DNA from 4 places in the Metabacillus indicus genome. Region 2 is predicted to be linked to each of the others. Evidence: riboswitches for the same ligand, from Rfam matches in the RefSeq annotation. Region 2 holds a riboswitch; each other region holds the start of a gene.

Region 1 (7,972 bases), 1.6 Mb from region 2:
CTTGCAAACCGAACAGGAGGATTATCCGGTCCTGCCATCAAACCGGTAGCCATCCGCATGATTCATGAAGTCAGCCAGGCTGTATCCATTCCTATTATCGGCATGGGCGGTGTTCAGACAGCAGAAGATGTTCTTGAATTCATGTATGCGGGGGCAAGCGCCGTAGCCGTAGGAACAGCCAACTTTGTAAATCCATTCGTCTGCCCTGAAATCATTGAAGAACTGCCTCATGTCCTTAAAAAATATGGGTTTGACCACATTACAGAATGCATTGGAAGGAGCTTTAAGCATGAACGAGAGACCGCTGATTATCGCGCTTGATTTTAAGGATGCTGCGGAAACAGGAGAATTCCTGAAAAAGATGTCCGGACAAAAGCTGTATGTAAAAGCAGGCATGGAGCTCTTTTACCGGGAAGGTCCTGCAATCATCGATCAGCTGAAATCAGGCGGACATGAGATTTTCCTTGATCTTAAGCTCCATGATATTCCCGAAACAGTGAAAAAAGCGATGAGGGGTCTTGCCGGACTCGGAGTCAATCTGGTCAATGTGCATGCTGCCGGCGGCAGTGCCATGATGGAATCTGCAATGGAAGGTCTTGAGGCCGGAACACCTGCAGGCTCCAAGCGTCCCGCCTGCATTGCTGTCACTCAGCTGACAAGCACATCGGCAGAGATGCTGAAGAAAGAATTGCTGATCGGCAACAGCCTTGATGATACGGTGCTAAGCTACGCTAAGCTTGCGGCGAAAAGCGGCCTTGACGGTATTGTCTGCTCTTCTCTGGAGGTGCCCCGCATCTACAGCGAGCTTCCAGCCTCGTTTATGACCGTAACACCCGGCATACGCATGAGCGGAGATGCAGTAAATGACCAGGTCAGGGTGGCAACTCCTGAAAAAGCGAGAGAGCTTGGGTCAACCGGAATTGTGGTCGGACGGAGCATCACTAAAGCACCGGATCCGCTTGCGGCCTATACTCAAATGAAAAACGCCTGGGAGGGACTGCCTGTATGAACCATCAAATTGCAGAACAACTGCTGACAATCGAAGCTGTATTCCTTAGCCCGAATGATCCGTTTACATGGTCAAGCGGGCTCAAATCACCGATCTACTGCGATAACCGCCTCACGCTTTCTTATCCGGAAGTAAGAAAAAACATTGCAGAAGGCCTGTCGGCTCTGATCAGAGAGCATTATCCCCAAGCTGAAATGATAGCAGGCACGGCTACTGCAGGAATTCCTCATGCTGCATGGGTAAGTGATCTTCTGAATCTGCCGATGTCCTATGTGAGAAGCAAGCCAAAGGGACACGGAAAGGGCAATCAGATTGAAGGAAAGATCCGGGAAGGACAGAAAGTGGTAGTAGTGGAGGATTTGATTTCAACCGGAGGAAGCGTTATTACGGCGGTCAAAGCCCTTAGAGAAGCCGGATGCGAAGTGATCGGCGCTGTATCCATTTTCACATATGAACTGCAAAAAGGGACAGAGATGCTTGAGGAAGAAGGCATTCATTCCGTATCACTGACGGACTATTCATCTCTGATTGAAACAGCTCTGAAAAAAGGCTCCATTCAAAAAGAAGACTTAGCCAAGCTGAAGAAATGGCGTGAAAATCCATCGTCAGAAGAATGGCTGAACGTATAAATGATAAAGGCATCAGAAGCAGCTGATGCCTTTTTTTATTTCCATATCAGCACGCTTCCGGAAAAAGCCAGTGTGCTGATCAGCAAAAAGCCAATTCTGAATCCTTTTTTCTGCCAGGGTGCAGGCAGCAGCTTCCCGCTGAGTTTAAATCCCGCAGAACCGAGCATTCCGAAACACTTCATCACTCCGCGTTCCTCTTTCATTTTTTCAAAAATGGCTGGGTCATCAATCTCCATTGCCGCATAAGCTAATGAAAATCCGCCTAACGCATAAAAAACGGCAGCTGCACTTAACAAGATAAAAATAACTCCCACCTCCCGGACGAACTATAGTACACCTTATTCCGGCGCTGTATATCTAGCACTTTTTTATCAATAGTTCCTAAAAAGAGTCGTTTTTTTAATTCCGATAGAAAAACTAAGGTTGACAGTGACTGCAATTGTGATAAAATTTAGAAAAATATAATAAACTTATCCAGAGAGGCGGAGGGAACTGGCCCGGTGAAGCCCGGCAACCTGCATGCGTGCAAGGTGCTACATCCAGCAAAATGAAACCCATTTTGGAAGATAAGGTTGATGCCTGAACAGTCTTTCAAACCGGAAGGCTTTTTTTAATGGGAAAGAAACGGGGGACCACTGTGGGTACTGATCAAAAACTTGACGCGGTCATCGACAGGCTGAAGGAAATGCTGAACACAATGAGCTATGGTTCTGTGACACTGATCGTTCAGGACGGAAAAGTGATTCAGCTTGAGAAAAATGAAAAAATAAGAATGAAATGAAAAATGCTGACTGGATAAACTGGAGGCATTTTAACGAAAGCGGGCTCCTGTCCTACTATTAAAAGCTTTTTGTACAGGACCTGAAAAAGTGAGGAGAAGACCAGCATGCTTACGTATAAAACATGGCAGGAGCATGAACAGACTTTTGAAACAGACGACGGGTACAGCGGCGCATTGAATGTGCTGAACTGGGCTTACGGCCATTACGGCGAAGAGATTGTCTATGCCTGCAGCTTTGGCATTGAGGGCATTGTTCTCATTGACCTGATTTCAAAAGTAAAACCGGATGCGTCGATTGTGTTTCTTGATACAGATGTTCATTTCAAGGAAACATATGAAACCATTGAACGTGTAAAAGAAAAGTATCCCAAGCTCCGAATTACGATGAAAAAACCAGCCCTTACCCTTGCAGAACAAGCTGAACAGCATGGAGATAAGCTGTGGGAAACAAATCCGAATCAGTGCTGTGCAATCAGAAAGCTTCAGCCGCTGAATGAAACACTCTCTCAGTCAAAAGCGTGGATTTCAGGGCTTCGGAGAGAGCAGTCTGAAACAAGGAAAAATGTGCAATTTATCAATAAAGACGACAAGTTTCAGTCGGTAAAAGTCTGTCCTCTCATTCACTGGACGTGGAAAGATGTCTGGCGCTATGTTCATAAAAATGACCTCCCTTATAATCCGCTCCATGATCAGGGATATCCGAGCATCGGCTGTTTCCACTGCACGCAGCCTGCGTTCAGTGCAGATGATCTGCGCTCAGGCAGATGGAGCGGCCAGGGCAAAACAGAATGCGGCCTGCATGGATAAGGAGGGATTGCGGTGCTTGAACTGGGTGCGCTTGCCATCAGTCTCTTTTTCGCCATGAATATTGGAGCGAGCGGGGCCGCTGCTTCCATGGGAGTAGCTTACGGTTCCGGTGCAGTTCCGAAAGCCCGGCATGCCCTTTTTATATGCGCCATCGGTGTTTTTGCAGGCGCGTATCTTGGCGGGGGAGAGGTTGTTAAGACAATAAGTGCCGGAATTATTCCGCAGGATATCATTGATGTGAAAGTTGTTCTGATCATTATTTTGTCTGCGACAAGCTCGCTGTTTCTTGCAAACCTGCTGGGAATCCCGCTTTCAACAAGCGAGGTGACGGTTGGAGCCGTTGTGGGAGTGGGAGTTGCCTATCAGATCCTATTTATTAAATCACTGATGATTATCATGATGTTCTGGGTGATTGTTCCTGTCGCAGCTTTCGGAATTGCCTGGCTGTTCGGCAAAGGGCTTTATAAAGTGCAGCATAAACCGTTCTTTAAAGACCGTCCGCTCCTTACAGGCATCCTGATACTGGCAGGATTTTTCGAGGCTTTCTCAGCTGGAATGAACAATGTGGCAAACGCAGTAGGGCCGCTTGTCGGGGCTGGCCTGATTTCCGTGCCGGACGGGACCCTGCTCGGAGGAGCATTTGTTGCTCTTGGAGCGATTTTTCTCGGCAAAAAAGTGCTTGAAACAAACGGTAAGAAAATTACCCGGTATTCAAAGCCTGAAGGCATTCTGATTTCCGGTACAGGAGCAGGACTTGTGATTGCCAGTTCCATTTTCGGACTTCCCGTCCCTCTGACGCAGGTGACCTCATCAGCTATTATCGGACTTGGAATGGCGAAAAGCGGGAGCGAGATCCTTCAAAAGCACATTGTGAAGAAAATCATCCGAATCTGGATTGTTTCACCGTTGTTTTCACTTGCCATATCGTATATGCTTGTCAAACTGTTTTTGGAAAAGGATATGTACTCCCTTATCGTTCTTCTGAGTGTCATGCTGGCAACACTTGGTGCACTGAGCCTGATGAAGGCGATAAAGGATGAAAAGCGTGCCGTGCATGAAGAAGGCGGAGGCATTTAACATTAAAACCAATTAAAAAGGTCAGTTTAGGAGGAAAAATAAATGAGTTTACAGCCGCATGGTGGAGTATTAGTTGATGTATACAATCCTGAAGTAACTGCACATGAAATCGATCAGGTGATCGAAATTGATGCAATGGCTCTCAGCGATCTGGAATTGATCGGAATCGGAGCCTACAGCCCGCTTACGGGTTTTTTAACACAAGAGGATTATGAAAGTGTAGTCACCAGCATGAGACTTGCAGACGGCACAGTCTGGAGTATTCCGATCACGCTTCCGGTTTCAAGAGAAACAGCAGCGTCGCTGAAGACAGGAGACAAAGCAAAGCTTCAGTATGGCGGCGAAGTGTATGGGCTGATTGAAATCGAAGATCTCTATGAGCCGGATAAAACGAATGAAGCGATCAATGTTTACGGAACAGCGGATCTCGCCCATCCCGGAGTGAAAAAACTGCATGAAAGAGAAGACATCTATGCAGGAGGCAAAATCACTCTGATCAAGCGTCCCGATAAGCCGTTTAAAGAATATACGTTTGATCCATCAGAAACAAGAGCGATTTTTAAAAGTAAAGAGTGGAAAACCGTAGTCGGCTTCCAGACAAGAAATCCTGTGCACAGAGCACATGAATACATCCAGAAAGCTGCCCTTGAAACAGTTGACGGATTGTTTCTGAATCCTCTTGTCGGCGAAACGAAATCTGATGATATTTCAGCAGAAATCCGCATGGAGAGCTATGAAGTATTGCTTAAAAACTACTATCCGGAAGAACGAGTGGAGCTTGGCGTTTTCCCTGCTGCGATGAGATATGCAGGACCAAGAGAAGCGATTTTCCATGCGCTTGTCCGCAAAAATTACGGATGCACGCATTTTATTGTCGGAAGAGATCATGCAGGCGTCGGTGATTATTACGGCACATATGATGCTCAGAAGATATTTGACCAATTTGAAGAAGCGGAGCTTGGCATTAAGCCGATGAAATTCGACCACAGCTTCTACTGCAGCAAATGCGAAAGTATGGCTACAACGAAAACGTGCCCTCATGACAGCGCAGATCACGTCATTCTCTCAGGCACAAAGGTCAGACAGATGCTGAGAAACGGCGAAGTGCCGCCAAGCACATTCAGCAGGCCTGAAGTGATTGAAGTATTGATCAGCGGACTAAAAAAAGAAGTCGTTTCGTAAGAAGGGAGAAACAATGATGAGCAGCAATATCGTATGGCATCAAGCATCTATCGCAAAAGAAGAACGGCATAATAAAAACAAGCATCAAAGCTTTATCCTCTGGTTTACAGGGCTGTCTGCTTCAGGCAAGTCTTCTGTCGCAAACGCATTTGCACGGACATTGTTCGACCGCGGCGCCCAGTCATTTGTGCTGGATGGAGACAACGTGAGACATGGACTGAACAGTGATCTTGGCTTCGGTGAAGAAGACCGCAAAGAAAATATCCGCCGGATCGGCGAGGTTTCAAAGCTGTTTGTGGAAAGCGGGCAGATTGTCCTGACGGCGTTTATTTCACCCTACCGCGCTGACCGCGATCTTGTCAGATCGCTTGTCGGAGAGAATGAATTTCTTGAGGTCTATGTGAAATGTTCTGTTGAAGAATGCGAGAAGCGTGATCCTAAAGGTCTTTATAAAAAAGCGAGAAATGAAGAGATTAAGAACTTTACGGGAATCAGCGCCCCGTACGAGGAACCTCTTCATCCCGAAATTATTCTGGACACCGAAAAGCACTCAGTAGAAGAGTGTGTCAAACAGCTGACAAAAGCTTTGATTGAAAGAGGCTTGATTTAACAAAAATATTCTAAAAAATGCTCCGTTTTCCTGATATAGTAGACTGTAAGAATCACTACATCACACGCCGAACGCAGCGAGGCAGTTTTCATATAAGTAAGGAGAGTCTATCAATGGGGAATGTTTATTTAGTAGGTGCAGGACCAGGTGATCCTGAACTGATCACGTTAAAGGCTGTTAAATGCATTCAAAAGGCCGATGTCATTTTATATGACCGCCTTGTGAACAAAGAATTGCTTTCCTATGCAAAAGAAGGTGCAGACCTTATTTACTGCGGAAAGCTGCCAGATTATCACTTAATGAAGCAGGAAACAATCAATCATTTTCTTGTCCGCTACGCTAAAAGCGGAAAAATCGTCACCCGTCTGAAAGGCGGAGATCCGTTTGTGTTCGGCCGGGGTGCAGAAGAAGCGGAAGCCCTTGTCAAACACGGCATCCCGTTTGAAATTGTACCCGGCATCACATCTGGAATAGCTGCTGCTGCATATGCAGGGATTCCCGTCACACACCGTGATGTGAGCGCAAGCGTTGCCTTCGTTGCAGGGCACCATAAAAACGATGAAAAAGAAGAGCAAAAATGGGCAAGTCTTGCAAAAGGGATTGATACACTTGCAATCTATATGGGAGTGGGGAATCTGCCCTATATTCAGGAGCAGCTGCTGAAAAACGGAAAGTCCAAAGATACCCCTGCTGCGCTTGTTCACTGGGGAACGACTGACGTTCAGAAGACTGTAACCGGAACGCTTGAAACGATTGCAGAGATTGCCAGAACTGAAAAAATCACGAACCCCAGCATGATCATCATCGGAGAAGTTGTCCGCTACCGCGAAAAAATCAGCTGGTTTGAGGAAAAAGCCTCTAAAGCTGCCATCAGCGGGGTGCTTTAGGATGAAACAGGCTGTTCTATATGTCTGCCACGGCAGCCGGATCAGACAGGCCTGTGATGAGGCTGTCTCCTTTATCAGGCGGGTCCAGCCGCACATCGAAGCGGATATTCAGGAAATTTGCTTTCTTGAACTGGCCGAGCCCTCCATTGAAGAAGGATTCGCTGCATGCGTCAGAAAAGGGGCTGAAAAAATCGCGGTAGTGCCCCTGCTTTTGCTGACGGCCGCTCATGCGAAAGAGGATATACCAAAAGAAGTTGCAGAAGCCGCATCGCTTTTCCCGCATGTTGAGGTAACGTACGGAAAACCAATCGGCGTTCATGAAAAACTGGCTGAGAGTGTGCTCAAGCGAGTAACGGAACAGGGAAATCCGGGTCCCGGATCGCTCATCGTCATTGTCGGCAGAGGAAGCTCTGATCCGGATGTGGCAAGAGATTTAAAGGAAATCAGCCTGCTTGTAAAAGACCGTGCAGGCGGGAGCGAAGTGGACATAGCCTTCGTGACAGCAGCAAAACCGAGTCTTGATGATATGCTTGATAGGGTGGCGGGCATGAATGATAAACGCATTTTTCTAGTGCCTTACCTGCTCTTCACAGGTCTTGTCATGAGAGAGGTTATGAGAAAGGCTTTGTCTGTTCCCCATAAGGATTTAACTGTGTGCAGATACCTTGGATACGACAGCGGGGTTGAGGAAGTCTTTACTGAGCGCGTGCAGGAAGCCGTTTCAAACCGGGACGGTGCATTTGACTTTATATATGAGGGAAAAACGCATGCTTCCATTAATGATTGATGTGAAAAACCGGCCAGTCGTCATCATAGGCGGGGGGAAAATCGCATGCCGAAGACTTGCCGTTTTTCTCGAGCAGGGAGCAGCTGTCACAGTTGTCAGCCCTGAGGCTGCTGCAGAAATACAGGAACTTCATCTTGCAGGCATCATTACGTGGAAGCAAAAAGAAGTTCAAAAAGAAGACCTGTCGGATGCGTTCTTAATCA
Region 2 (7,972 bases):
TGACAGACAAAAGAAGGACCGGCTGCTTTATTTCATAATTAGAGAAGAGCTTGAACAACCTCTTCAAGCTTCATTCCGCGCGAGGCTTTTACAAGAACAAGATCTCCCGCTTTCGCCGTCTGCTTCAGACTTTTAATGAGCTCCTGCTTATCCTGGTAGACGTGAATCACTCCGTCATCAAGATTCTTTCTTGCCCCTTCGGCTATTTCTGCCCCAAGATTACCGTATGTGAAAAGATGCTGCGTTTCGGCTGCATCGATTGTTTCGCCAACTTCACGGTGAAATTGAACCTGCATGTCATCCCCAAGCTCGAGAATATCTCCAAGAACAAGAATTTTCCGGCTGTATCCGTCCAAGTCGCCCGCAAGCCTGATGGCAGCTTTCATAGATGTCGGGCTTGCATTATAGGCATCATTGATAACGGCAAGGCCGCCTTCTGTTTTCGTCAATTCAAGGCGCATGCCCGTCATTTGAATATTCTTCAGCCCTTCGCTGATTTTCTCCTCTGTCACGCCAAGGAATTCAGCTGCAGCAATGGCAGCGAGAGCATTCCCGACATTATGCTTTCCAAGCACAGGCAGGAACAGTTCTTCCCCGCGTCCGCGAATGGTAAAAAACGTGCCTTTTTCTGTGTGTCTGATTCCCTCGGGAGAATACGTGTTTTCAGCAGAAGCTCCGAATGAAACCTTTTTATATGAAGCGTTCTGAACACGCTCTTCAAGCAGAGGCTCTTCCCCGTCATAGATCAGCACACCTTGGGGTTTGAGGCCGCTGACAATTTCAAGCTTCGCTTTTGCGATTCCTTCTCTTGAGCCCAGATTCATCATGTGGGATTCCCCTATGTTGGTAATGATCGCAGCATCCGGCTTTGCAAGATTTGAAAGCAGTTCAATTTCCCCGAAGTTGCTCATGCCCATTTCAAGCACAGCTACCTCAGTATCTTCCGTCATGCTGAGAATCGTAAGAGGCATGCCGATATGGTTGTTGAAATTCCCCTGCGTTTTGTGGACACGGTACGTTGTTGAAAGCAGTGCTGCCACCATATCTTTAGTGGTTGTCTTTCCATTGCTTCCTGTCACGCCTACAACTTTCAGGTTCAGCTGGTCAAGGTAGCTGCTTGCAAGGGTTTGAAGAGCTTCCAATGTGTCTTCAACCAGAATGACGGCACCTGAAGGAGGGTTCGGTTTTGAACGGTTCCAAAGAGTGGCCGCCGCTCCATCAGCAAGAGCCTTTTCGGCGAAATGATGGCCGTCGAAGTTTTCTCCGGCTATCGGCACAAACAGCGTGCCTGCTTCAATCTTTCTGGAATCCGTTGTAATGCCGTGGATCATGGTGTTTTCATGTTGGGGCGCAAGGCCTGATCCTCCCGCCATTGTCTGAATGTCGCGTAAAGAACGTTTAATCATGCGCTGTAATCTCCCTTCTTTTATGTAAACTTTGTTCAAGCCTTCTGGACAATGAATAAGAAACACTATTCTTTAATGAATAGTGTTTCCAGGCTTTCCTTAAAACGTGTGTTTAATTTGCTGCTTGCCTTCGTGGCGTTCAAGGGCAAGCTCGACAAGACGCCCGATAAGCTCAGGGTACTCAACGCCTGTATGCTTCCAAAGAAGCGGGAACATGCTGTATGGCGTGAATCCCGGCATTGTGTTCACTTCGTTGATCAGCGCTTTTCCGTCTTCTGTCAGGAAAAAGTCTGCGCGTACAAGTCCTGATCCGTCGATTGCCTTAAAGGATTTAATGGCAAGCTCTTTAATCAGTTCATATTCTTCTTCCGTAACCTGCGCAGGAATCATCATGTCCGTGTCGCCGTCTTCGTATTTCGCTTTATAATCATAGAATTCTTTTTTAGGAGCAACTTCACCGACAACCGAACAGATCGGCTCATCATTTCCGATGACGCCGATTTCAATCTCGCGTCCGATGATGCCTTCTTCAATGATGATCTTACGGTCATAATCAAATGCCTCTGCGAATGCTTTTTCAAGTGACGCACGGTCTTTGCATTTGCTGATGCCGACACTTGAGCCCAGATTGGCAGGCTTAACAAAGCAAGGATAACCAAGCTCCTGCTCCACTTTATCGTAAGCTTCTTCAGGCGCCTTTTTCCACTCGCTCTTAATGTAGGAAACATAGTTAGCCTGCTCAAGTCCTGCCTGGGCAAACAAGTTTTTCATGATCACTTTATCCATTCCTGCTGCAGACGCAAGGACACCGTTTCCGACATACGGAAGGTTCAGAAGCTCAAGCATGCCCTGAACAGTGCCGTCTTCACCGTTCGGTCCGTGAAGAAGCGGGAATACTACATCAATTTGTTCGTTCGTTTCATCTGCTTTTGCAGGGAAAAGATCCTGATTGAGCGCAACCGGAGAAACCGCTGTGCCATTTTGGCTGAACTGAAGCTCAGCAGGTGAAGCTGCCGGCTCAGTAAGCTTGGGTCCGCGGAACCATTCGCCTTTTTCGGAAATGTAGATCGGATGTATATCAAATTTATTCGTATCAAGTGCTTTTATAACAGCAAGTGCCGTCTGCAGGGAAACCTGATGCTCTGCGGACTTGCCTCCATATAATAATCCAACTTTAATTTTCATGCGGATATCCCCCTAAGAAAAGTTCATCTCTACTATATTATCACTTTCGGCCCAAATTGTTATAGCCCATCATGGATTTCTTTATAACATTCGGGCAAAGGCACAATTTGCGTCCTTTAAAGGCGTTTCCAATTTCAGTAAGGCAGGCGATGTAAGCGCGTTTGTCTTTATCCTGTTTTTTGCCGGCAATCATTGCGCACTTTTTCATGCATCAGGCATTTCCTGCATGCAAAACACCTGTTTTGTATTAAAATAAGGGCAAGGAGGTCTGATTCATGAAACCAATTACATCAGAAGAACAGTTCCAAACATTAATTACCCAAGATCAAGAGGTGCTAATCAAATTTTTCGCAGACTGGTGCCCTGACTGTACAAGAATGAATATGTTTATCGGCGAAATTATGGAATCCTATTCCTCATATGAATGGTATGAAATCAATAAAGATGAGTTCCCTGAAATTGCAGAGAAGTACCAGGTTATGGGGATTCCGAGCATCCTGATTTTTAAAAACGGCGAGAAGCTCGGACACCTTCACAGTGCGAATGCAAAGACTCCCGACCAGGTGACGGAGTTCCTTCAGGAGAAGCTGGGCTGATTTTTTAGAATTGACATACTAATCAAATTATTTTATGATACAACTAATTTCATACGTTTCTTATCAAGAGAGGTGGAGGGATATGGCCCTTTGAAGCCTCGGCAACGGATCTGACAGCAGAAACCGTGCCAATTCCAGCAAACAGTTTGTTTGAAAGATGAGAGCTAGAACTTGCACAGCAGAACCAGCCTCTCTTGTCTAACAAGAGGGGCTTTTTTATGCAGATTAGAGAGGGGATTCCGCAATGAAATACGGTTTTTGGCTGCCAATCTTCGGGGGATGGCTCAGAAATGTAGAAGATGAAAAAATGCCTCCTACTTACGCCTACGCAAAGGAAGTTATCCAAAAAGCAGAGGAGTGGGGCTACGACACCACCCTTATCGCCGAGCTTTACTTAAATGATATTAAGGGACCTGAGCATGATTCGCTTGAAGCCTGGACGACTGCTGCCGCTCTTGCCGCCGTCACAGAGAAAATTGAAATTATGACAGCAGTCAGACCCGGCTTCCACAACCCTGCTGTCACGGCAAAGATGGCAGCAAACATTGACCACATCAGCAATGGGCGGTTTACCCTGAACGTTGTTTCCGCCTGGTGGGAAGAAGAGGCACGGCAGTACGGCGGCATTTTTACAGAGCACGACGCGCGCTACGACCGGACCGAAGAATTTATTGAAGTCCTGAAGGGGCTTTGGGAAAAAGAAACGTTTACGTATCAGGGAAGGTTTTATGACCTGATGAATGCCCGCCTTTCACCGAAGCCGGTGCAAAAGCCTAATCCAATTCTCTATGCAGGAGGAGAAAGTCCGCGCGGAAAAGAAACGATCGCTGAGCATTGCGATGCTTATGTGATGCACGGGGGAACGGCAGACGAAATCAAAACGAAGATTGACGGCATGAAGCAGCTGCGGGCAGCACGCGGAAAAGAGCCCTTTCAATCGTTCGGAATGGCTGCCTACATCATCTGCCGGGATACCGAAGAAGAAGTGCAGCAGGAGCTGAAGCGGATAACAGATGTTAAAGAATCTTCCGCCTATGCAGGTTACAAAGACTTCACGACGAAATCCCAGCTTGAACAAAAGCTTGAGCTCTATGACTATTCGGTTTCAAACCGCGGGCTTCGTCCAAATTTGATTGGCACTCCTGAGCAGATTGCTGACAAGATCCTTGAGTATGAAGAGGCAGGACTTGATTTACTCCTCCTCCAGTTCTCGCCGCAGCTTGAAGAAATGGAGCGCTTTTCATTACAGGTCATGCCGCTTGTGGAAAAGAAACGGAAAGAAAGCACGTTTTCATCGTTAACTTGATTGATTGACGCAGAAAAACGCTTGGATCTTATTTGCCAAGCGTTTTGTGCGTTATTTTCAATTTAGCACTTAACGTACCCGTTCCCTTGCGCTCCAGTCACTTGCTTTCCGCGGGGAGTGCCTGGAGCCTCCTCGCTGCGCTTGCGGGGTCTCCAGCGCCCTCTTCATCCCCAGAAAAGCGGAAGCGCCCGTTTTGCTCCGGCAGTCAGATAAGAAATCACCCGAAAAGTCCGGTTTTGACTTTTTGGGGGATTTTGTTCTGACAGAGGAGCCTGAGCGCTGCAGCTGGACAAGGAGTCAAGTGCCTTCCGATTCAGTCCACTTTATTTTCTGGATGTATTGGCTAAAAACTGTAATCAATCAACTGTCAGCAAAAACCACCGAGGCACCAATTTTCCGGGACTTTAACCAGTACCGCCCTTCAGCCCTCTTCCCTTTTCATCATTCCGGTTTTACAGCTTCAAACGTAATCGTCTGCCGGTCATGCTCCGGTGCTGCTCCATATGTATAGTCCGCAGAAATTACAATGTCTGTAAAGCCGAGGCGTTCTAGTACCAGCTTAAATTCCTTCACTCCGTACCACCTCATGGCAAACCTCTGCAGCTCGGTTTCTGAAAGCTTTCCGTCTTTCCACTTTTCATACTTCAGATAGGTCACGGAATACTGCTCAAGCACGCTGTACTCAACCTGCTTTGCCTCCATTGTGATGATGTGCTGATCGGGCGTTTCCCACATGCTGGTGAACACCTGATTCAGCTGCTTTTCCGGCTGCAGGTCAAGATCCAGAATAAGTCTGCCGCCCTCTGTTAAATGCTCATAAAAATTCTTCAGCGCATGAACAGATTCCCTCCGGTCTTCAATCAGCAGAAATGTGCCTGCAGGCAAAATAATCGCCTCGAATTTGCCCGGAAGCTTAAATTCACTCATGCTTGCTTCTGTGAGCACTGGACGAAGTCCCCTTTCCTCACATCGCTTCCGGCATGAATCAAGCATATACGCAGAGTTATCTAAGCCTTCAATGGCGAATCCATCCTCGAGCAAAGGAATGTACACTCTTCCGGACCCCGCACCCGGCTCAAGGATTCTCCCCTTCACTTCACGCAGACGTTCCCGGTAAAACTCAAGATCGCCAAAGGAATGGCCCACCGGCTTGTCTAAATCATATACTTCTGTTGCTAGCTTGCTGTACTGGCTGAACATTCATATCCCCCTTGCCGCGCATTCTACTATTATTAATAGCCCTAAACGCATCCAACATACATTTAATCAAACGTTTGTTTAATTCGCTTAGATTCTCTTTTCTCCTGCTTCATTTTTTTTCATTAAATAATAGCCAATGCCTGCAAGCGTCATAATGAGAATCATCGGCAGCACGTACGGCTCTGCATTTTCTTTGATCTGTGTCCAGTTTGTGCCAAGCTGAATGCCCATATATAAAAAGAAAACAGTCCAGGGAATCATGGCTGCAGCCGTGTATACGGTGAATCTCCATAGCGGCATTTTCCCAATCCCGGCAGGAATGGAGATGGCATGCCTCACAACTGGGATAAATCTTGCCGTGAAAATAACGCCCGCTCCGTATTTTTCAAACCATTTTTCAGATAGATCCAGATGGTGGCTGCTGATGAAAAGATATTTTCCAAACTTCTCAAGAAAAGGTCTTCCTCCGTAATACCCCATCCAATAAAGAAAAAGCTGCGCTAAGGTTCCGCCGACAACTCCGGCGATGACAGCTCCTGTAAAGTCTACCCGGCCGAGTGAAATCAAATATCCTCCGTAGCCAAGCACAATTTCACTCGGAATGATTTCAATCATCAAACCGAGCGCAATCCCGTAATAACCAAGATCTGCAAGCGTCTCAAGCAGTGAGTAAATTAGCTCCTTCATAATGGCTCCTTTTCTCTTCATATTTCAGCAGCCTGTGCGGCCAAGCCTTTCACACATATATATGCTTGTTCCTCTTCCTCTAATCTCTTAAAAACTGAAAAAAGCAAACCGGAAACGGTCTGCTTTCTCTTTATCTTGTCATCACCGATTTGGCAGCGGCACCTATGAGAATAAACCATCCTAACACTAATAGAAGTGCTCCAACCCCCATCAGGCCTCCGTGGTATGCAAGCGCCTGTTCTCCTCCAAATTTGAATATTACTGCGATAAATTCATCCCGAACGGCCGGAATAAACAGAAGGACTGCAGCAAGACCAATAGCAGCATATCCGCCAAGGAGGCCAAAGCGGTAAAAAATACTTCCAAGCACAAAGAACATGGCCTGAAGAAAGAAGCAAATGGCAGTATCCACATAAAAATTCGTCAAATACGGGAACTCACTTTCAAGGATCATCGATAGGTAGAACAATTTCAGCTCGCCTGGTCCAAAGGCTTCCATCGCTTCGAGCACCATAATCAATACCGTATGGGAAGCAGCCATAAACAATGCAAGCATCAGCAGGAACAAGCTTGTCGTCACATAATAATTCCGTCTTGTCGCACCCATTTTGATGCTGAACGGATACGTTTCTTTTACTGTCAGGAAACCGGCAATCGAGCTGAAAATGTAAACGGCCATTCCGCTTGAAACCGTCAAATTGCCTCCAGCTGATAACTGAATTCCGTAGGATAAAGCCATACATGCAATGAGAATACTCCAGAAGATCGTAAGGGAATTACGGATGTCCAATACTTCAAACAACAGTATGCCGCGGCACTGTCTGATCATGCTGATACCCCGCCTTTCGTTTTTTCTGTCAAGTAAACCATCAATTCCTGCACAGGCACATGCTCTACTTTGAGTCCTGCTTTTTGTGCCTCTGATTTGCTTTCCCCGTACAGCACCGCCTGTTCCATGCTGCCGAATGCTTTGCGGTGAATGACATTCTTTCCTGCTGTAAATGCGGATACATCTGATCTTGGGCCGTTTACGATAAACGACTCCTCACGCAGCTCATCGGCATTTTTCTGCATCAAAAGCTTTCCGTCCGAAACAATCAGCACTTCTTCAAGCAGCCTGCTGACTTCATCGATAAGGTGTGTGGAAAGGATGAACGTTCTTTCCTGGACCTCATATTCCTCCAGCAGAAGATCATAAAACCGGCTTCTGGCTGCAGCATCAAGGCCGATATACGGTTCATCGAAGATGGTGATAGGCGAGCGGCTTGCGAGTCCTACTGTGATTCCGAGCGCAGACTCCATTCCTTTTGACAGGGATTTAACTTTCATTTTCTTATCCAGTGAAAATTCCTCAAGGAGTTTTTCAGCTGTTTCAAGGCTCCAGTTCGGGTAAAAGTACCCGGCAAACTTGAAGATGTCGCCGATTTTCATTCCCTTTTTAAAATTTTCGCTTTCATTGATAAGGCAGATCGATTCTGTAATTGCCTGATTTTCAAACGGCTTCTGGCCGCCGATCAGAACCTCGCCGCCATCAGGCATGACCTGCCCTGCAAGAATTTGCATCAGCGTGGTTTTGCCTGCTCCATTTCTGC
Region 3 (7,972 bases), 760 kb from region 2:
CTTGATCCAATGACATTTGTCCGTTCCCCGACAAACAGGGGTCTCATGGAGTCATCATAAATAAGCGGATCAATACCGGAAACGGTATGTGCCGGATCACGTTCCGGGACGGTGCGCGGATTCAGTGCGCCGACAGCATCTGCGATAGCCGTGATATGTGCAGGTGTGGTTCCGCAGCAGCCGCCGACAATATTGAGCCAGCCCTGTTCTGCAAAACCTTTCACTTTCTGCGCAAGCGAACGCGGTGATTCATGGTATTTTCCTTCCTCATCAGGAAGGCCGGCATTAGGGTAACAGCTGACGGCTGTATGAGCCATTCCAGACAGCGTCCTGATATGGTCTGTCATAAACTCAGGTCCTGTCGCACAGTTCAGGCCGACAGAAAGAGGCTGCATATGTTCAAGAGAAATAAAGAAAGCTTCAATGTCCTGGCCGGCAAGAGTCGTGCCCATTGGCTCAATCGTGCCTGATACCATAAGGGGAATTTCTTTTCCGGTCTTTTCAAACGCACGCCTGATGCCTAAAAAGCCGGCTTTTACATTCAGCAGGTCCTGGCTCGTTTCAAGGAGAAGCAGATCGGCGCCGCCTGCAAGCAGTCCCAGTGTCTGTTCTTCATAGTTATCAATCAGTTCCTCAAATGTGGCTCCTCCCGTAACAGAGAGCGTTTTTGTTGTTGGTCCCATTGAGCCTGCTACAAAGCGGGGCCATTCGGGTGTTGAGTATTTTTCAGCTGCTCTTTTCGCAATTTCAGCCGCTTTTTTATTCAGTTCAAAGGCAAGGTGCCCAAGGTCGTATTCATCCAGGACGATTTTCGTAGACCCGAACGTATTTGTCTCGATAATATCTGCTTTTGCTTCAAGATAAGCTTCATGGATCGATTGAATGACCTCAGGTGCAGTTATAGTCAAATATTCGTTGCATCCTTCGTAGGCTTCTCCGCCGAAGTCATCTGCAGAAAGATTGGCGTCCTGAATCATGGTGCCCATCGCCCCGTCAAGAACGAGGATTTTTTTCTCAAGCTGTTTTCTTATATCAGACATGCGTAATCTTCCTTTCGGTGGCCTCAGACTCTTTTTTATGGATATAATTCGTTAGTTCCACTGTCAGTTCATAATTCAAAAACGGTGTGATCAAGTAAATGCCGTAGAACAGATCAAACGCAGCATCAATCAGGTTTTTGGCAATGGCCAGACCCTCCTGATACGATTTTTCCTTATCATCTCCGGCATTGGCCATTTTTTCGCGGATGCTGTCAGAGAGGGTGATGCCAGGTATCTCATTATGAATAAATTCAGCATTCCGGCTGCTAGTGAGCGGCATAATGCCGATATAGACGGGTACAGTTAAGTGTTTTGTTTCTTCATAGACATCAATCAGCTGTTTTTCGGAATAGATCGGCTGGGAGATAAAATAATCAGCCCCGCACGCGATTTTTTTCTCGAGCCTTTTAACGGCTTTATCAAGATACTTCACATTTGGGTTAAAGGCGGCGGCTACAGAGAAGTTCGTCTTTTCGCCAAGCGGTTTTCCTGAGTAAGAAAGCCCGTCATTAAATTGCTTAATCAGACTGATCAAATCAAAGGAAGAAAGGTCATAAACAGAAGTTGCCCCCGGGAAATCCCCGATTTTGGACGGATCTCCTGTTATGGCTAAAACATCTGTTAATCCAAGGGTGTGCAGCCCCATTAAATGTGACTGCAGTCCGATTAAGTTGCGGTCTCTGCAGGTGATATGAATCAGTGAGCGAATCCCGTGAGTCTGCTGGACAATGGATCCCATGGCGGCATTGCTGATTCTTGGTGAAGCAAGGGAATTATCCGCAAGTGTTAAGGCATCGATTCCAGCCTCCTGCAGGGCCTTTGCTCCTTTCAAAAATTTATCAATCCCGAGCTTCTTAGGCGGGTCAAGCTCTACAATGATGGAGCGTTTTTCTTTGACAATATCCTGCAGCGGAGGATACTTTCTCTCTGCAGCAGAGGCAATAGAGATTTCTTCTTTTCTTGCTTTCACCTTCTTTTCAGTCACCGGAGGCAGTCCTTTAAGAGCAGAAGCCATTGCCCTGATATGATCAGGAGTCGTTCCGCAGCAGCCTCCTATTAATCTCGCACCCTGGTTTCTAAAAGCAAGTGCGCTTTCAGCGAAGTATTTTTCACCGGATCCGTAAACAAGTCTGCCTTCCTCGATAGTCGGTAGGCTGCTGTTTGGATAAACGGACAGGAAGGCCTTTTCTGGAAGAGGAACTTCCTCCAGAGATGAGAGCATATGATACGGTCCAAGCCTGCAGTTCAGCCCGACAACATTCGCCCCGAGTTCCTCAAGCTGGGACAGACCGTCAGAAAGAGGAGTGCCGTCCTGGAGAACGCCGATTTCATGGAGGGAAATGTTCGTTATGATCGGCAAGTCTGTTTCTTTTCTTGCAATCTCGAGAACGGTCTTCATTTCTTCAAGATCATAATACGTTTCAAGCAGGAGGCCGTCGGGTTCTTCGTTCAGCAGAAGATAGAGCTGCTCCCTGAAATTGCGGCGGAGATCCTCGAGCGAATAGGCTCCTTTTTTAAAAGCGCGTACACCGCCGATTGTGCCGAGGACATAGGCTGAGGTGCCTTCCGCAGCTTGCTTTGCAATTTGCACAGCCGTGCGGTTAATGGCGCGCACCTCATCTTCAAGCCCGTATCTGGACAGCTTGATATAATTGGCCCCGTACGTATTTGTCTGAATGACATCAGCGCCGGCATCAAGATACGCCTTATGAACATTCAGGATGTCATCCGGTTTTGACAGGTTCAGTTCTTCAAAACACCGGTCCACACCGTGGGAATAAAGCAAGGTGCCCATTGCTCCGTCCCCGATCAGAATTTTTGTCTGCAAGTCTGTTAAAAGTGCCAAAGCTATAAACCTCCTAAAATACAGCTGATAATGGAAAAAAGAAAAAAGCCTTCCAAGAAGAAGACTTTTGAGTATGCGCGGCTTCTTCTTATCGTCCGATGGATGCATCGCTGGAATTAGCACCTTGGATTGCGCCAGGTTGCTGAAGCTTCGACGGGCCAGTCCCTCAGCTTCTCTAGATAAGAATCGAAAAATATGAAATTGGCTAAATGATATTATATCTAATTTACATGTTTTTTTCGGGAGATTCAAGTGCGAAAAGTAAAAGTTTTCTGAATTGATGAGGAATTCTTGCCCCAGTCCGGATAAAAAAAGACCCAGCAGGAAAAACTGCTGAGTCCTCTCGTTTATCTGAAATTAATGAATTGAACATCGATCGGCAGATCCGCACCGCGGACAGCTGCAATCACCTGCTGCAGGTCGTCTTTGCTTTTGCCGGTAACGCGGACCTGATCATCCTGAACCTGCGTTTTCACCTTAAGTCCTGCATTTTTTATGATCGCGTTAATCTTTTTCGCATTGTCCTTATCAATACCCTGGACAAGCTTTGCACGCTGGCGGATGGTCCCGCCTGATGCGCCTTCAATTTTTCCGTAATCAATATTGCGCGTCGCCACGTTGCGCTTGATCAGTTTTGAAATGAACACATCCTTCAGCTGATCCATTTTAAACTCATCATCAGAAACTAAAACAAGCTCCTCTTTTTCAAGCGTAATGCTGCTTTTGCTTCCTTTAAAATCATAGCGTGTGCCGATCTCTTTCATCGTCATCGTGATGGCATTTGTTACCTCAGGCATATCCACCTTCGACACAATATCAAACGAACTGTCCTTGGCCATAAGAATCCTCCCAAAAGTTTGTATTATCCTTAGATTATAGTAGAATGTACATGATATAACAACTAACGGCAGTTCAGCTGCAAAGGAAGGAACGAACAAATGAATCCCGGAACGTTTATGACGCTTAAAATAGATGAAAAAGTAGATTACGGATATTATTTAACAGATGGAGAAGACCGAGTGCTGCTTCACAAAACGGAAATCACTGAACCGATTGAAGAATTGGACGAGGTTGAAGTGTATCTGATTGTTGACCATGAAGACCGCCTAGCGGCAACGATGAAAAAGCCGACGATATCAGAAGACCGGTTCGGATGGGTGGAAGTAGTCAGTGTCAGGGAAGACATGGGGGCATTCGTCGACATTGGCCTTTCAAAAGATGCACTTGTCGACAACGATATTCTCCCGGCTTACGTCAGTGTATGGCCAAAAGAAGGCGACAAACTCTACTGTTCCCTGAAAGTGACGAAAAACGGAAGATTTTTCACAAAGCTTGCAACGGAAGATGTCATGCAGGAAAACATCGTCCCGGCTGAAGGAGTCCGGAACAATCAGGCCGTTACAGGAAGAGTCTACCGAATCATCATTGCAGGAACTTTCATCATAACTGAAGAAGGCTACAAAGGATTCATCCACTCCTCCCAGCGCAAAAGAGAGCCGCGTCTTGGCGAACTTGTAACAGGACGAGTTGTTGATGTGAAAGAAGACGGCACCCTTAACGTTTCTCTCCTTCCGTTCAAACATGAGGCATTGGATGAAGATGCACAAGTGATCTGTGATTACATGGAAGAAAGAGGAGGAGCCATGCCCTTCTTTGACAAGAGCGACCCGGATGACATCAAAGAACGCTTCAACATGAGCAAAGGTGCATTCAAGCGTGCGCTCGGCTCACTCATGAAAGCAGGCAAGGTTTATCAGGAAGACGGCTGGACCTACTTTAAAAAAGAACAACAGTAAGCGCATATGCGTTTGCTGTTTTTTTGTGCGCAAAATTTGATTTTGGGCTTTTGCCGGGAGGAGGGGAATTGTTTTATGATGGATTTGAAAAAATGAAAGGGGATGACAATTAGTTGAAGGACGTAAAAGAAAACCGGGAATTGCTCGTTTATCGGAGTTTGAACGCCAGATCCGTTTTGGATGAAGAAGCTCTCATCTGCTTGCGGCAGCTTGAAAAAGGGTTCCAGGGAGAAAAGTATTTTGAGCAGTGGCTTAAGGAGAATGGAGGGGATGGCATAGTGTTAAGCGATCTGCTCTTTGAAATTGGCGGATCTTTCGTACAAATTGATTCCCTGTTTATCAAGCATGATAAAACGTACGTGTTCAATGTAAAGAACTCGGAAGGTGATTACTTCGCAGAAGGAGAAAGATGGTCCACCCCGGCCAAAAAAGAAATGAAAAACCCCCTGCTTCAGCTCAAAAGAAGCGAAGCCTTGCTCACTCGGCTTCTCCAGGATAAGAGCATTAAGTTCCCCCTCGAACCATTCGTTGTCTTTGTAAATCCCCGATTCCACCTTTACAACGCACCTCTTGACCAACCCATCATTTATTATCCCCAGCTGAACCGCTTTGCGGAAAAACTCAATCAAAAGCGGGGCAAGTTAACCGGCTTTCATGACATGCTCGCGAAAAAACTTCTGGATTCGCACGTGGAAGAATATCCGTTTTTGAAGCTGCCGGGATATGGGTTTGAGGGGCTGAGGAAGGGGATTGTGTGCCATCAATGCGGAGGATTTTATCAATTGCTTAATAGAGCTTTTTTTATCTGCCCGGTCTGTAAAAATAAAGAACGTGCAGAATCATCTATTTTGAGGAGTATTGACGAATATAAGCTCCTTTTTCCTGAGAAAAAAATAACAACAGACAGCATCCATACATGGTGCGGGAGCATTAAATCAAAAAAAGCAATTAGAAAACTTCTGTATGAGAACTATGAAAATCTAGGGAACAACCGCAGTTCATATTTTGTCCCTCTCAGCAATTCAGATTAATATGAAATGCTTTTAGTAGCGTATACCATCTGGCAAGAGTCTATAAAAACTTTTGTATTTAACCATCAGTGTAGTCGGACCAGCTTGAAGGTCAAATAAGCGTGAGGAAATGTCCCTTCAGCCATGCTTGAACAGCGTGAAGGTCACAAAAGCGGAAGGAAATGTCCCTTCAGCCATGCTTGAACAGCGTGAAGGTCACAAAAGCGGAAGGAAATGTCCCTTCAGCCATGCTTGAACAGCGTGAAGGTCACATAAGCGGAAGGAAATGTCCCTTCAGCCATGCTTGAACAGCGTGAAGGTCACAAAAGCGGAAGTATATGTCCCTTCAGCCACGCTTGGACAGCATGAAGGTAACAAAAACAGAAGGAACTGTCCCTTCAGCAACCCCCGAACAGCGTGAAGGTCACAAAAGCAGAAGAAAATGATCCTCAAGCAAGCCGGTCAAAAGAAATAGTTTTATTACTGAACAAATTTCTTTTTTATAATCCAATCCAGTCCACTCAATCCTCCCTATAAAAACCCCCACCTCCCCAAAAAATAAACTTTCCCCCAATCCAGTCGATAACCTCCTAGTAGAACTTTTTAAGGAGAGAGACATCAATGAAAAAAATACTGATCATGATAGCGTCCTGTGTGCTGCTTGCCGCCGGTTGCGGGAAGAATGAGGCAGTCAGCAGCGCGGATCAAAAAATAAAAGTGGGGATTATGCTCTCGGATGTGGGGCTTGGGGATCAGTCCTTCAGTGATTCGGCGTTTGCGGGTCTGGTCAAGTCCCGTGATGAACTTGGGATTCTGTTTGATTACCGGGAGCTCGGAAAAACGGGCACTTATGAAAAAGGACTTACCGAGCTTGTTGAAGAGGGGAATGATCTTGTCGTTGGACTTGGGTTTATGGTTCAGGAAGATTTGGAAAAAGCGGCAAAGAAGTTTCCGGAACAGCAGTTTATGCTGATTGATGCTGTTTCCGAGCTCGAAAATATTACGTCCGTTACTTTTAAAGAGGATGAAGGGAGCTTTCTCGCCGGAGTTGTTGCAGCGATGGCTACAAAAACAAATACAATCGGTTTTATCGGCGGCGCTGATGTTCCGCTTATAAACAAGTTCGCTGACGGATTTGCAGAAGGGGCAAGAACGATCAAGCCTGAGATTGTCATCTACACGGAGTATGCAAATGATTTCGGGAATGACATCAAGGGCGGGGTAATGGCAGACAGCATGATCAAGAGAAAGGCGGATGTGCTTTATGCAGCAGCCGGTTTTACGGGCGCAGGTGTTTTAAAGGCCGCCCAGGACAGCGGGGTATATGCAATTGGTGTTGACAGTGATCAGTATTTTTATGCGGAAAAGGCTGTTGTGACGTCGATGATGAAAAATGTGGATATCGGCATTTTTCAGCTTCTGAAAGATTATGTGAAAAAACAGGAGCTTCCTGATGGGCATATTGAACTTGGTGTGAAGGATAATGGGGTTCAGCTGGCTCCGATCCGTGTACTGAGCCTGACCGAACAGCAGCAGAAAACGCTTGATCAATGGAAGCAAAAATTAGCAGAGAGCAACTAGGAGGATCACCGTGTCATTAAAGAAAAAATTATTGTTCAATTCTGTCGGCATTATCATACTTGCTACCTTTATGATTGGCTTTATCGTCTTTAACATGCTGATGATTCAAAAAACAAACCAGAATGAAGTTCCTGTGCTTTTGAACGTTGAAAAACTGCAGGGGGAGTTAAACGCATCTAAACAAAGCTTAAACAATTTCGCCTTCTCTCTATCCGATGCGCACAAGGAGGAGGCGCTGCAGTCGCTGAACAGGACGGAAAAGCTTTTAGGAAGCCTGAATCAGACCTTGCAGGATGAAAATGGGAAGGCTGCTTTAAAAAAGGCATCAGCCAAATTCGATGAACTCAACCAGAAAACGCTGCCTGCACTTGAAGAGAAAAATCAGGCAGAAGTGAAACGACAGGCTGTTAGAGTGGACGGGATCTCAAATGATATTTATTTTGTGAATCTCCATGTTCATGACAGATACACCTTTATTCAAGAAGAAGTAAAGGGACAGATTGAGTTTGTCATTTTCTCGGCGGCCATTGGAACGGCCCTTTTAATTCTTGTTTCAAGTGTTCTTGTGATCAGAATGACTTCGTCGATTACGAAGCCTTTAAAAAGCATGTCAGAACAGGCGGCGGCTATTGCACAGGGGAACCTTGCCGTGCAGGCTTTGACCTATAAGGGGAAAGATGAAATCGGGGCATTAAATGA
Region 4 (7,972 bases), 1.3 Mb from region 2:
GTCATTAATCTTGGCCAGGGGAATCCGGATCAGCCGACGCCGCCTCATATTGTAAAAGCCCTGCAGGAAGCAGCAGGCAAACCGGACTATCACAAATATTCCCCGTTCAGAGGACAGCGTTTTTTAAAAACGGCGATAACAGAATTTTATCAAAGGGAATATGGCGTTACACTGGATCCTGACACAGAAGTGGCGATTCTATTTGGGGGAAAGGCAGGTCTTGTCGAAATTCCGCAGTGTCTCCTTAATCCCGGTGAGACGGTTCTTGTTCCCGACCCGGGCTATCCCGATTATTGGTCAGGCGTAGAGCTTGCGAGGGCCCGTATGGAATATATGCCTCTTTTGAAGGAAAATGAGTTTTTGCCTGACTATTCCAAGCTCTCTGAAAAAGCGAAGGCGGATGCTAAGCTCATGTTTTTAAACTATCCGAACAACCCTACAGGGGCAGTTGCAAGCCGGAGCTTTTTCGATGACACGGTTGCGTTTGCTGAAGAAAATGACATTTGCGTCGTGCATGATTTTGCCTATGGAGCAATTGGCTTTGACGGCAAAAAGCCGGTCAGCTTTCTTGAATCCGAGGGAGCAAAAGAGACTGGAATTGAAATTTATACGCTGTCTAAGACGTATAATATGGCAGGGTGGAGGATCGGGTTTGCAGTCGGCAATAAAAGCGTCATAGAGTCGATTAATCTTTTCCAGGATCACATGTTTGTCAGTGTGTTCAGCGGAATACAGGAAGCAGCAGCTGCTGCTCTTCTTGCCCCGCAGGATTGCGTCAGCGAGCTTGTCGCACGCTATGAAAGCAGGCGTGCGGCGTTTATAGACGCACTGAACGGCATCGGCTGGAAAGTGGAGGCTCCTCCGGGATCATTCTTTGCTTGGCTGCCTGTACCCGGGGGATTCACATCGGAATCATTCGCTGACTATCTGCTGGAACACGCTCATGTTTGCGTGGCGCCGGGCATTGGATTCGGGACGTTCGGTGAGGGGTATGTCCGTGCGGGACTTTTAACCTCTGAAGAGAGATTGAGAGAAGCAGCTGAAAGAATAAAATCTTTAAATCTCTTTTCACAGTCAGTTGACAGCTGAGGGAAAAGCTGTCATAATCCAAATTAATTTCAGGTTATTCAGAACATATACAATTCTTATCAAGAGCAGGTGGAGGGACTGGCCCGATGAAGCCCGGCAACCGACTTAAACGATGTTTAAGCACGGTGCTAAATCTTGCAGCAATTGCTGGCAGATAAGGATCTTACCCATTTCAGATAAGGTCTCTTCCGTCAGCGGAGGGGACCTTTTTTATTTTCTAATTCGAAAGGCAGGCATAATCATGAGCGGCGTTACAGCAACTTATCTCATCTATGATCAGAGCAGCATCCAAAAAAAAGCAGAAGGAATCGCCATAGGCCTTACGGTCGGCTCATGGACGGACCTTCCGGAGCTTACACAGCAGCAGCTGAAACAGCACAAGGGCCAAGTTGTATCAGTTGAAGAAACGGATGCTGAAGAACGCATTTCGGAGTTTCTCGGAAAAAAAGTGAAAAAAGGAATTGTAAAAATATTTTATCCTGGTCTTAATTACTCTCATGACCTTCCTGCAGTCCTTACGACGGTTTTCGGAAAGCTTTCCCTTGACGGCGAAGTGAAACTGCTTGATTTGGAGTTTACAGGAGATCTTCTTTCTTCCTTTCAGGGACCTGCATTTGGCATAAGCGGGATCAGGGAAAAGCTTGGAGTCTATAACCGGCCTCTTCTCATGAGCATTTTCAAAGGAGTCATTGGACGTGATCTCACGTTTTTAAAAGATCAGCTCAGGCATCAGGTACTTGGCGGCGTTGACCTTGTAAAGGATGACGAAATCCTGTTTGACAATCCTCTGACTCCGTTTGAGCAAAGAATTACAGCAGGAAAAGAAGTGCTTGGCAGCGTGTATGAGGAGACCGGCCATAAAGCTATGTATGCTGTTAATTTAACTGGAAAGACCTTCAGCCTCAAAGAGAAGGCAAGACGCGCTGCAGACCTCGGGGCGGACGCCCTGCTGTTTAATGTTTTCGCTTATGGTCTTGACGTTTTGCAGGAGCTTGCAGAAGACAGGGAGATTCATGTCCCGATCATGGCGCACCCTGCTGTAAGCGGAGCCTTGTCTTCTTCCGCCCTATACGGGATTTCGCACTCTCTGCTGCTTGGAAAGCTGCTGCGGCAATGCGGTGCGGACTTTTCCCTCTTCCCGTCGCCATACGGCAGTGTGGCACTTGAAAGGGATGCGGCACTGTCCATCGGTGCAGCGTGCAAAGAGACTTCCGGCATAAAAGAAACGTTTCCGGTTCCATCAGCTGGAATTCATCCGGGCCTTGTTCCTGTTCTTATCCAGGATTTCGGCATCGACAGCGTCATTAATGCCGGCGGAGGCGTACACGGGCATCCAAACGGTGCGCAGGCGGGCGGAAGAGCTTTCCGCTCTGCAATCGATGCTGTACTTGAAGGCATCTCATTATCTGAAAAAGCTAAAAGCGAACGCGACCTTCAGCTTGCGCTTGATCTTTGGGGTCAGGTGGAGGCGGGCCGATGAGCAAACCGGTTATTATCTGTGATTTTGACGGCACCATTACAAACAATGACAATATTATCGCGCTCATGAAACGATTCGCTCCTTCTGAGTGGAACACTTTAAAAGATGATGTTTTAAGCCAGCGCATTTCAGTCCGTGAAGGCGTCGGAAGGATGTTTGAGCTGATCCCTTCAAAGCTCAAGGCTGATATGATTCAGCATTTGCTGTTCACCGCACAGATCCGGGACGGATTCAGTGATTTTGTTCAGTTTGCAAAAGATCATGAAATACATCTGTACATTGTAAGCGGAGGAATTGATTTTTTCGTCTATCCGCTGTTAAACGGGCTTGTGGAATATGATCGTGTCTACTGCAATGAATCAGATTTCAGCGGGGAATTTGTTCAAATCCTCTGGCCGAATTCATGTGATGACAGATGCACAAATGACTGCGGATGCTGCAAGCCGAGCATCATCAGAAAGCTTGCTTCCTCTGATCAGGAGGTCATTGTAATCGGAGATTCGGTGACAGATCTTGAAGCGGCCAAGCTTGCAGATTTTGTGTTTGCCAGGGATTATCTTCTTGAAAAATGTGAAACTCTTCAGCTGCGGCATCAGGCATTTTCAACTTTTTATGACGTGATTGAAGGGCTGAAGAAAAGGCAGGAGGCGGCAGTATGAGCTTATATAAACAGCGCTGGAGTGAGCTTGCAGCTGTGAAAAGGGAACTGGCGGAACGGGACTGGTTTCCGGGAACAAGCGGAAATCTTGCGATAAAAGTTCATTCAGATCCGCTCTCGTTCCTGGTCACATCAAGCGGAAAAGACAAGAGACTCCAAACAGATGAAGATTTTCTGCTTGTGGACGGTGCTGGAACACCCCTTGAAGATACAGCACAAAGACCTTCAGCGGAAACCCTTCTGCACGTAGAAATCTATAAGCGGACCAGTGCCGGCTGCAGCCTCCATGTCCACACTGTAGACAATAATGTGATCTCTGAATTGTATGGCGATGAAGGCGGAATCACCTTCAAAGGGCAGGAGATCATTAAAGCTTTCGGGCTGTGGGAGGAGGATGCCGAATGGCATATTCCGATTATTGAAAACCCTGCGGACATTCCTGCTCTTGCTGCTGACTTCGGCAGACATGTCAAAGGCAGCTCTGGTGCCGTTCTTATCCGGAACCACGGCATTACGGTTTGGGGAAAAGACGCGTTTGAAGCCAAAAAAGTGCTGGAAGCGTGCGAATTTTTATTTTCCTATCAAGTGAAACTGCTTGCTCTTAAACAGGCAAAATCGCTCGTGCGATAAATTTACCATACAGGAGGAATGAAGGATGGCGACGATCCGTTTTCAAGAAACGAATGAAAGATTAACAGATCAAAAGGAAGTTTCAGCATTTCTTAATGCGCAGGAGGTCATTTATGAGCAATGGGATATTGAGAAGCTGCCGGAGGCATTGAGAGAAAACTACAGCCTTTCTGATGAACAGAAAGAAGAAATTCTTCAGGTGTTCACAAATGAAATTGCGGATATCTCGGAACGCCGCGGCTACATGGCACAGGACGTTATTTCTTTGTCTGAAAGCACGCCGAATCTAGAACAGCTTCTTCAAAATTTCCAGAAGGAGCACCATCATACAGATGATGAAGTCCGCTTTATTGTCAGCGGCCACGGTATTTTTATTATCCAGGCAAAAGACGGCTCATTTTTCGATGTTGAACTGAATCCCGGCGACCTGATCTCTGTTCCTCCGAACATCCGCCACTACTTTACGCTGCAGGAAGACCGTAAAGTAGTAGCAGTCCGCATTTTTGTAACGACTGAAGGATGGGTGCCCATCTACGAAAAAGAACAGCAGCAGGCTTAAACGGTCTTAATCCCCCCTTCATTTTCAGGAAGGGGGTTTCTTGCGGGCTTAATAATTAGAATTTTCTTTACTCTTGTCCTGTTCTATGGTAAATTTTCAACAATATAAGAGGGGAGGATTGTCCGCATGAAAATTCGCTACAATTTTGTAAAAAAAGAAGATGTCAGGTACTGCAAGGCGGAGAGTACTGTAAAAGAAGCTTACGAATTGCTGAAAGAATCAGGTTACCGCAGCATTCCTGTTCTGAAAGACAACGGGACAGTTTTTGCAGGTTTGATCTATAAAGTTGATTTGCTCGATTATTATGTAGAAAAGCAGGGCAAGAATGAAGATTCAATTCAATCTTTGATTGTAGATAAGGATGCATTTGTTTACGAGGAGGATTCGTTTTTTAAAACGTTTCTGACAATCAGAAGGCTTCCATTTTTAGCTGTTCTGAATGAAAAAGATGAATTTTCCGGTATCATTACACATGGAAACATTATGGATGTTCTTGAAGATTCATTCGGCATGAAGACAGGAGGATATATCCTGACTGTCGGCACTAAGGAACACAAGGGTGCCATCAAGGAACTTGTTTCTGCGATCAAAGATGTAAATATTGAAGGGCTGCTCACTCTGGATAATGGTGATACATATTTAAGACGGATCATCGTCAATCTGTCCCATGATATTTCAGAAAAAAAGCTTCATAAAATCATTAAAAAACTCGAAGAAAAAGATTTCAGAGTGACCGCGGTGGATGATGTAAACAAAAGTGATAAAGTACTGATAAAATAACTGCTGAACCGGTAAATCCGGTTCTTTTTTATTATAAAAAAAGTTGGAAATATAGGTTTGAATGTGGGGGAATATGGGAAAAGAAAGGAAAACAAGTCGGTTCATCCAAGTGTGTTAACAGAATTGTCAAAAAGTCCTGTGAAAAAGCTGTCGGATTTTGCTAATCTATTTACAAGTTTAGAAGTATCTGTAATAATTTACTTGAATATTTATTCCCATTACAGATATTTTTGGATGAGGCGGAGGGAAGAAAATGTCAACTGTATCAGATAAGACCCAGCTGCTTGAGAGCATCGATACAAAAAGGAAAGAAATGATGGACTCTGCAAGGGCCGGAGGATATACGAGCAGCGAGGCCGTGAAGTGCAGCCAGGAACTGGACATGCTGTTAAACCAATACCAGCAGATTGTTTTTGAAGAAGAAAACCGGACAACCCCCCCTTTTATGCGGTTTATTCATTCTATGAAAAAATGGACAGATCGGGAAGGACTTACTATATAGAACCAAAAACGGCAGAGCTCGCAGCTCAGCCGTTTTTATTTTCGCTTTATTTAGCCGAAGGTCTCAATGAGCAGAATCATGAACAATATTCCTAGAATGAAGGAGTAGGTTGCATTCCGTTCATTTCCGTCCCCGTGGCTTTCAGGAATCAGCTCTTTATAAATAATGAACAGCATGGCCCCGGCTGCAAAGGACAGGCCGTAAGGAACGAGATTGTCCGCGAATGACGTCAAATAAAATCCCAGAAGCGAAGTTATGATCTCAACTGCGCCTGTCATAGTTGCAATGATCAGAGCTTTAAATTTGCCGATGTTCTGATTAAAAAGGAATAAGGCGACGAGAAATCCTTCAGGAGCGTTCTGCAGACCAATGGCGAAAGCAATCAGATTTCCTGTCTCTGACTGCTCTGATGCATAGCTGACACCTACAGAAAGTCCTTCCGGCAGATTATGCATCGTGATCGCAGCGATAATCAGGAACGCCTTTTCGTCAAATTGTATGCCGTATTTTGAATGCTCAAGGTCTATATGGGGGATTTTTTTTTCAAGTGTCGTCAGCACCAAAACACCGAGAAAGAGTCCGGCAAAGACCTCAAGAAACCCTCCCTGATTCAGCGCTTCAGGAAGCAGGCTCATCATGGATGCAGCCATCATGATGCCTGCGGTGAAAGCAAGCAGAATATCTCTCCACCTGTGTGTAATCGTATTTTGCAGGAACAGGATAGGAAGAGCCCCGAGTCCTGTAGCAAGGGCAGACAGTGTGCTGCCGAGTAAAACTTCTGTCATGTTACTGCTCCTTTTTTAAACGGATCTATGTTAGCCATATTATAGCTGATTTTGTCTGTGAAAAGATAGACTTTGCACCTGTTTGATGACGAAGCAGAGAAAAAATGAAGGAGAATGATTGATTTGAGGAGGGGGCGGTGTCAAATTGTGTCGCAAGGACGGCGATTCTCTCTCTTTACGATATTTGAAATTTCTGATAAGTTAAAGATAACGATATTGATCATGCACAACAGGGGGAATGGAGATGCAGTACCGGAGGCTTGGGAGATCGGGGTTAAAAGTTAGTGAAATCAGTCTTGGAAGCTGGCTTACATTTGGGAAAACAGTAGATGAGCGGGCAGCATCTGAAATTATCCATAGGGCCTATGAAGCGGGCATCAACTTTTTCGACAGTGCCAACGTATATGAACGCGGGAAAGCAGAAGTCGTCATGTCAAGGGCGCTTAAATCATTTCCGCGCGACTCTTATGTCATTACGACAAAAGCGTTTTGGCCGATGGGAGACGGGCCGAACGACAGAGGGCTTTCAAGAAAGCATATTATGGAACAGGTTCATGCGAGTCTAAAGAGAATGGACCTTGACTATGTCGATATTTTTTATTGCCACCGCTATGACCAGGAAACGCCTCTTGATGAAACGCTGAGGGCAATAGACGACTTGATCCGCCAGGGAAAAGTTCTTTATGCAGGGGTCAGCGAATGGACGGCTGCGCAAATTCAGGAAGCGCTCAGTGTATCAGACCGTTATCTTCTTGACAGAATCGTCGTCAATCAGCCGCAATATAATATGTTTCACCGGGATATTGAAGAAGAAATCATCCCTATGTGCGAAAATGCCGGTGTATCTCAAGTTGTCTGGTCACCGCTTGCTCAGGGAATCCTGACAGGAAAGTATAAAGAGGGGCTGATCCCGAAAGGCAGCCGTGCTTCAGGTGAAAACGTCAATTCATGGATGAAGCAGATCTTAAATGATATGGTGAACCGCAAAGTAGAGCTGCTCGATCAGCTCGCAAAAGAGCACGACATCACACTTGCCCAGCTTGCCCTTGCATGGACCCTGCGCCAGCATAACGTTGCAAGCACCCTTGTCGGTGCATCTCATCCTGATCAGATCGCTGAAAATGCAAAAGCATCTGATGTAGCTTTAGGCTACAGCACCCTGCAGAGGATTGAGGAAATTATTACAAGCTGACAGGATACATAGGCAAATGCAAATGAGAGTGACAGGCGATCCTGTCACTCTTTCTTTGTGTTTTAATGATGCCTCAGGCTTTTGGCTCTGTCAGAGGGAGCATAATTGTTACTTCGGTGCCTTTGTTTGGCACACTTTTAATTGATATCGTGCCTTTGTACATGGTGATGATGCGTTTGCATACGACAAGACCAAGTCCTGTTCCAGTATCCTTCATCGTAAAGAAAGGGTGGAAAAGTTTGGACTGAACTTCCTGCGGCATGCCTTTGCCTGTATCCGTTACTTTAATTTGCGCAT

Evidence for each region. Region 2 has a riboswitch for S-adenosylmethionine ahead of ACK1LH_RS01215 (LLM class flavin-dependent oxidoreductase). Riboswitches for the same ligand answer to the same signal wherever they lie in the genome.
Region 1: linked by a shared signal. The riboswitch ahead of ACK1LH_RS09090 (YezD family protein) and the one ahead of ACK1LH_RS01215 (LLM class flavin-dependent oxidoreductase) in region 2 are both predicted to bind S-adenosylmethionine.
Region 3: linked by a shared signal. The riboswitch ahead of ACK1LH_RS04815 (bifunctional homocysteine S-methyltransferase/methylenetetrahydrofolate reductase) and the one ahead of ACK1LH_RS01215 (LLM class flavin-dependent oxidoreductase) in region 2 are both predicted to bind S-adenosylmethionine.
Region 4: linked by a shared signal. The riboswitch ahead of mtnW (2,3-diketo-5-methylthiopentyl-1-phosphate enolase) and the one ahead of ACK1LH_RS01215 (LLM class flavin-dependent oxidoreductase) in region 2 are both predicted to bind S-adenosylmethionine.

The regions. Positions count from the first base shown of each region.
Region 1 is NZ_CP176757.1:1,816,451-1,824,422, forward strand. It holds gene ACK1LH_RS09070 (dihydroorotate dehydrogenase) at 1-321, shown strand, start outside; gene pyrF (orotidine-5'-phosphate decarboxylase) at 290-1,009, shown strand; gene pyrE (orotate phosphoribosyltransferase) at 1,006-1,638, shown strand; gene ACK1LH_RS09085 (hypothetical protein) at 1,674-1,934, opposite strand; SAM riboswitch class I at 2,106-2,211, shown strand; gene ACK1LH_RS09090 (YezD family protein) at 2,276-2,419, shown strand; gene ACK1LH_RS09095 (phosphoadenylyl-sulfate reductase) at 2,525-3,226, shown strand; gene ACK1LH_RS09100 (anion permease) at 3,281-4,303, shown strand; gene sat (sulfate adenylyltransferase) at 4,346-5,485, shown strand; gene cysC (adenylyl-sulfate kinase) at 5,502-6,095, shown strand; gene cobA (uroporphyrinogen-III C-methyltransferase) at 6,209-6,982, shown strand; gene ACK1LH_RS09120 (sirohydrochlorin chelatase) at 6,984-7,769, shown strand; gene ACK1LH_RS09125 (NAD(P)-dependent oxidoreductase) at 7,750-7,972, shown strand, end outside.
Region 2 is NZ_CP176757.1:207,165-215,136, reverse strand. It holds gene ACK1LH_RS01230 (UDP-N-acetylmuramoyl-tripeptide--D-alanyl-D-alanine ligase) at 39-1,406, opposite strand; gene ACK1LH_RS01225 (D-alanine--D-alanine ligase) at 1,506-2,591, opposite strand; gene ACK1LH_RS01220 (thioredoxin family protein) at 2,867-3,187, shown strand; SAM riboswitch class I at 3,245-3,351, shown strand; gene ACK1LH_RS01215 (LLM class flavin-dependent oxidoreductase) at 3,432-4,493, shown strand; gene ACK1LH_RS01210 (class I SAM-dependent methyltransferase) at 4,935-5,693, opposite strand; gene ACK1LH_RS01205 (DedA family protein) at 5,781-6,380, opposite strand; gene ACK1LH_RS01200 (hypothetical protein) at 6,511-7,209, opposite strand; gene ACK1LH_RS01195 (ABC transporter ATP-binding protein) at 7,206-7,972, opposite strand, start outside.
Region 3 is NZ_CP176757.1:962,374-970,345, forward strand. It holds gene metH (methionine synthase) at 1-1,040, opposite strand, end outside; gene ACK1LH_RS04815 (bifunctional homocysteine S-methyltransferase/methylenetetrahydrofolate reductase) at 1,033-2,886, opposite strand; SAM riboswitch class I at 2,972-3,072, opposite strand; gene ACK1LH_RS04820 (YajQ family cyclic di-GMP-binding protein) at 3,234-3,725, opposite strand; gene ACK1LH_RS04825 (S1 RNA-binding domain-containing protein) at 3,825-4,682, shown strand; gene ACK1LH_RS04830 (nuclease-related domain-containing protein) at 4,796-5,713, shown strand; gene ACK1LH_RS04835 (BMP family lipoprotein) at 6,314-7,273, shown strand; gene ACK1LH_RS04840 (methyl-accepting chemotaxis protein) at 7,284-7,972, shown strand, end outside.
Region 4 is NZ_CP176757.1:1,503,998-1,511,969, forward strand. It holds gene ACK1LH_RS07470 (pyridoxal phosphate-dependent aminotransferase) at 1-1,089, shown strand, start outside; SAM riboswitch class I at 1,143-1,250, shown strand; gene mtnW (2,3-diketo-5-methylthiopentyl-1-phosphate enolase) at 1,331-2,569, shown strand; gene ACK1LH_RS07480 (2-hydroxy-3-keto-5-methylthiopentenyl-1-phosphate phosphatase) at 2,566-3,228, shown strand; gene ACK1LH_RS07485 (methylthioribulose 1-phosphate dehydratase) at 3,225-3,857, shown strand; gene ACK1LH_RS07490 (1,2-dihydroxy-3-keto-5-methylthiopentene dioxygenase) at 3,883-4,416, shown strand; gene cbpA (cyclic di-AMP binding protein CbpA) at 4,543-5,196, shown strand; gene ACK1LH_RS07500 (aspartyl-phosphate phosphatase Spo0E family protein) at 5,450-5,698, shown strand; gene ACK1LH_RS07505 (ZIP family metal transporter) at 5,749-6,483, opposite strand; gene ACK1LH_RS07510 (aldo/keto reductase family protein) at 6,728-7,675, shown strand; gene ACK1LH_RS07515 (ATP-binding protein) at 7,749-7,972, opposite strand, start outside.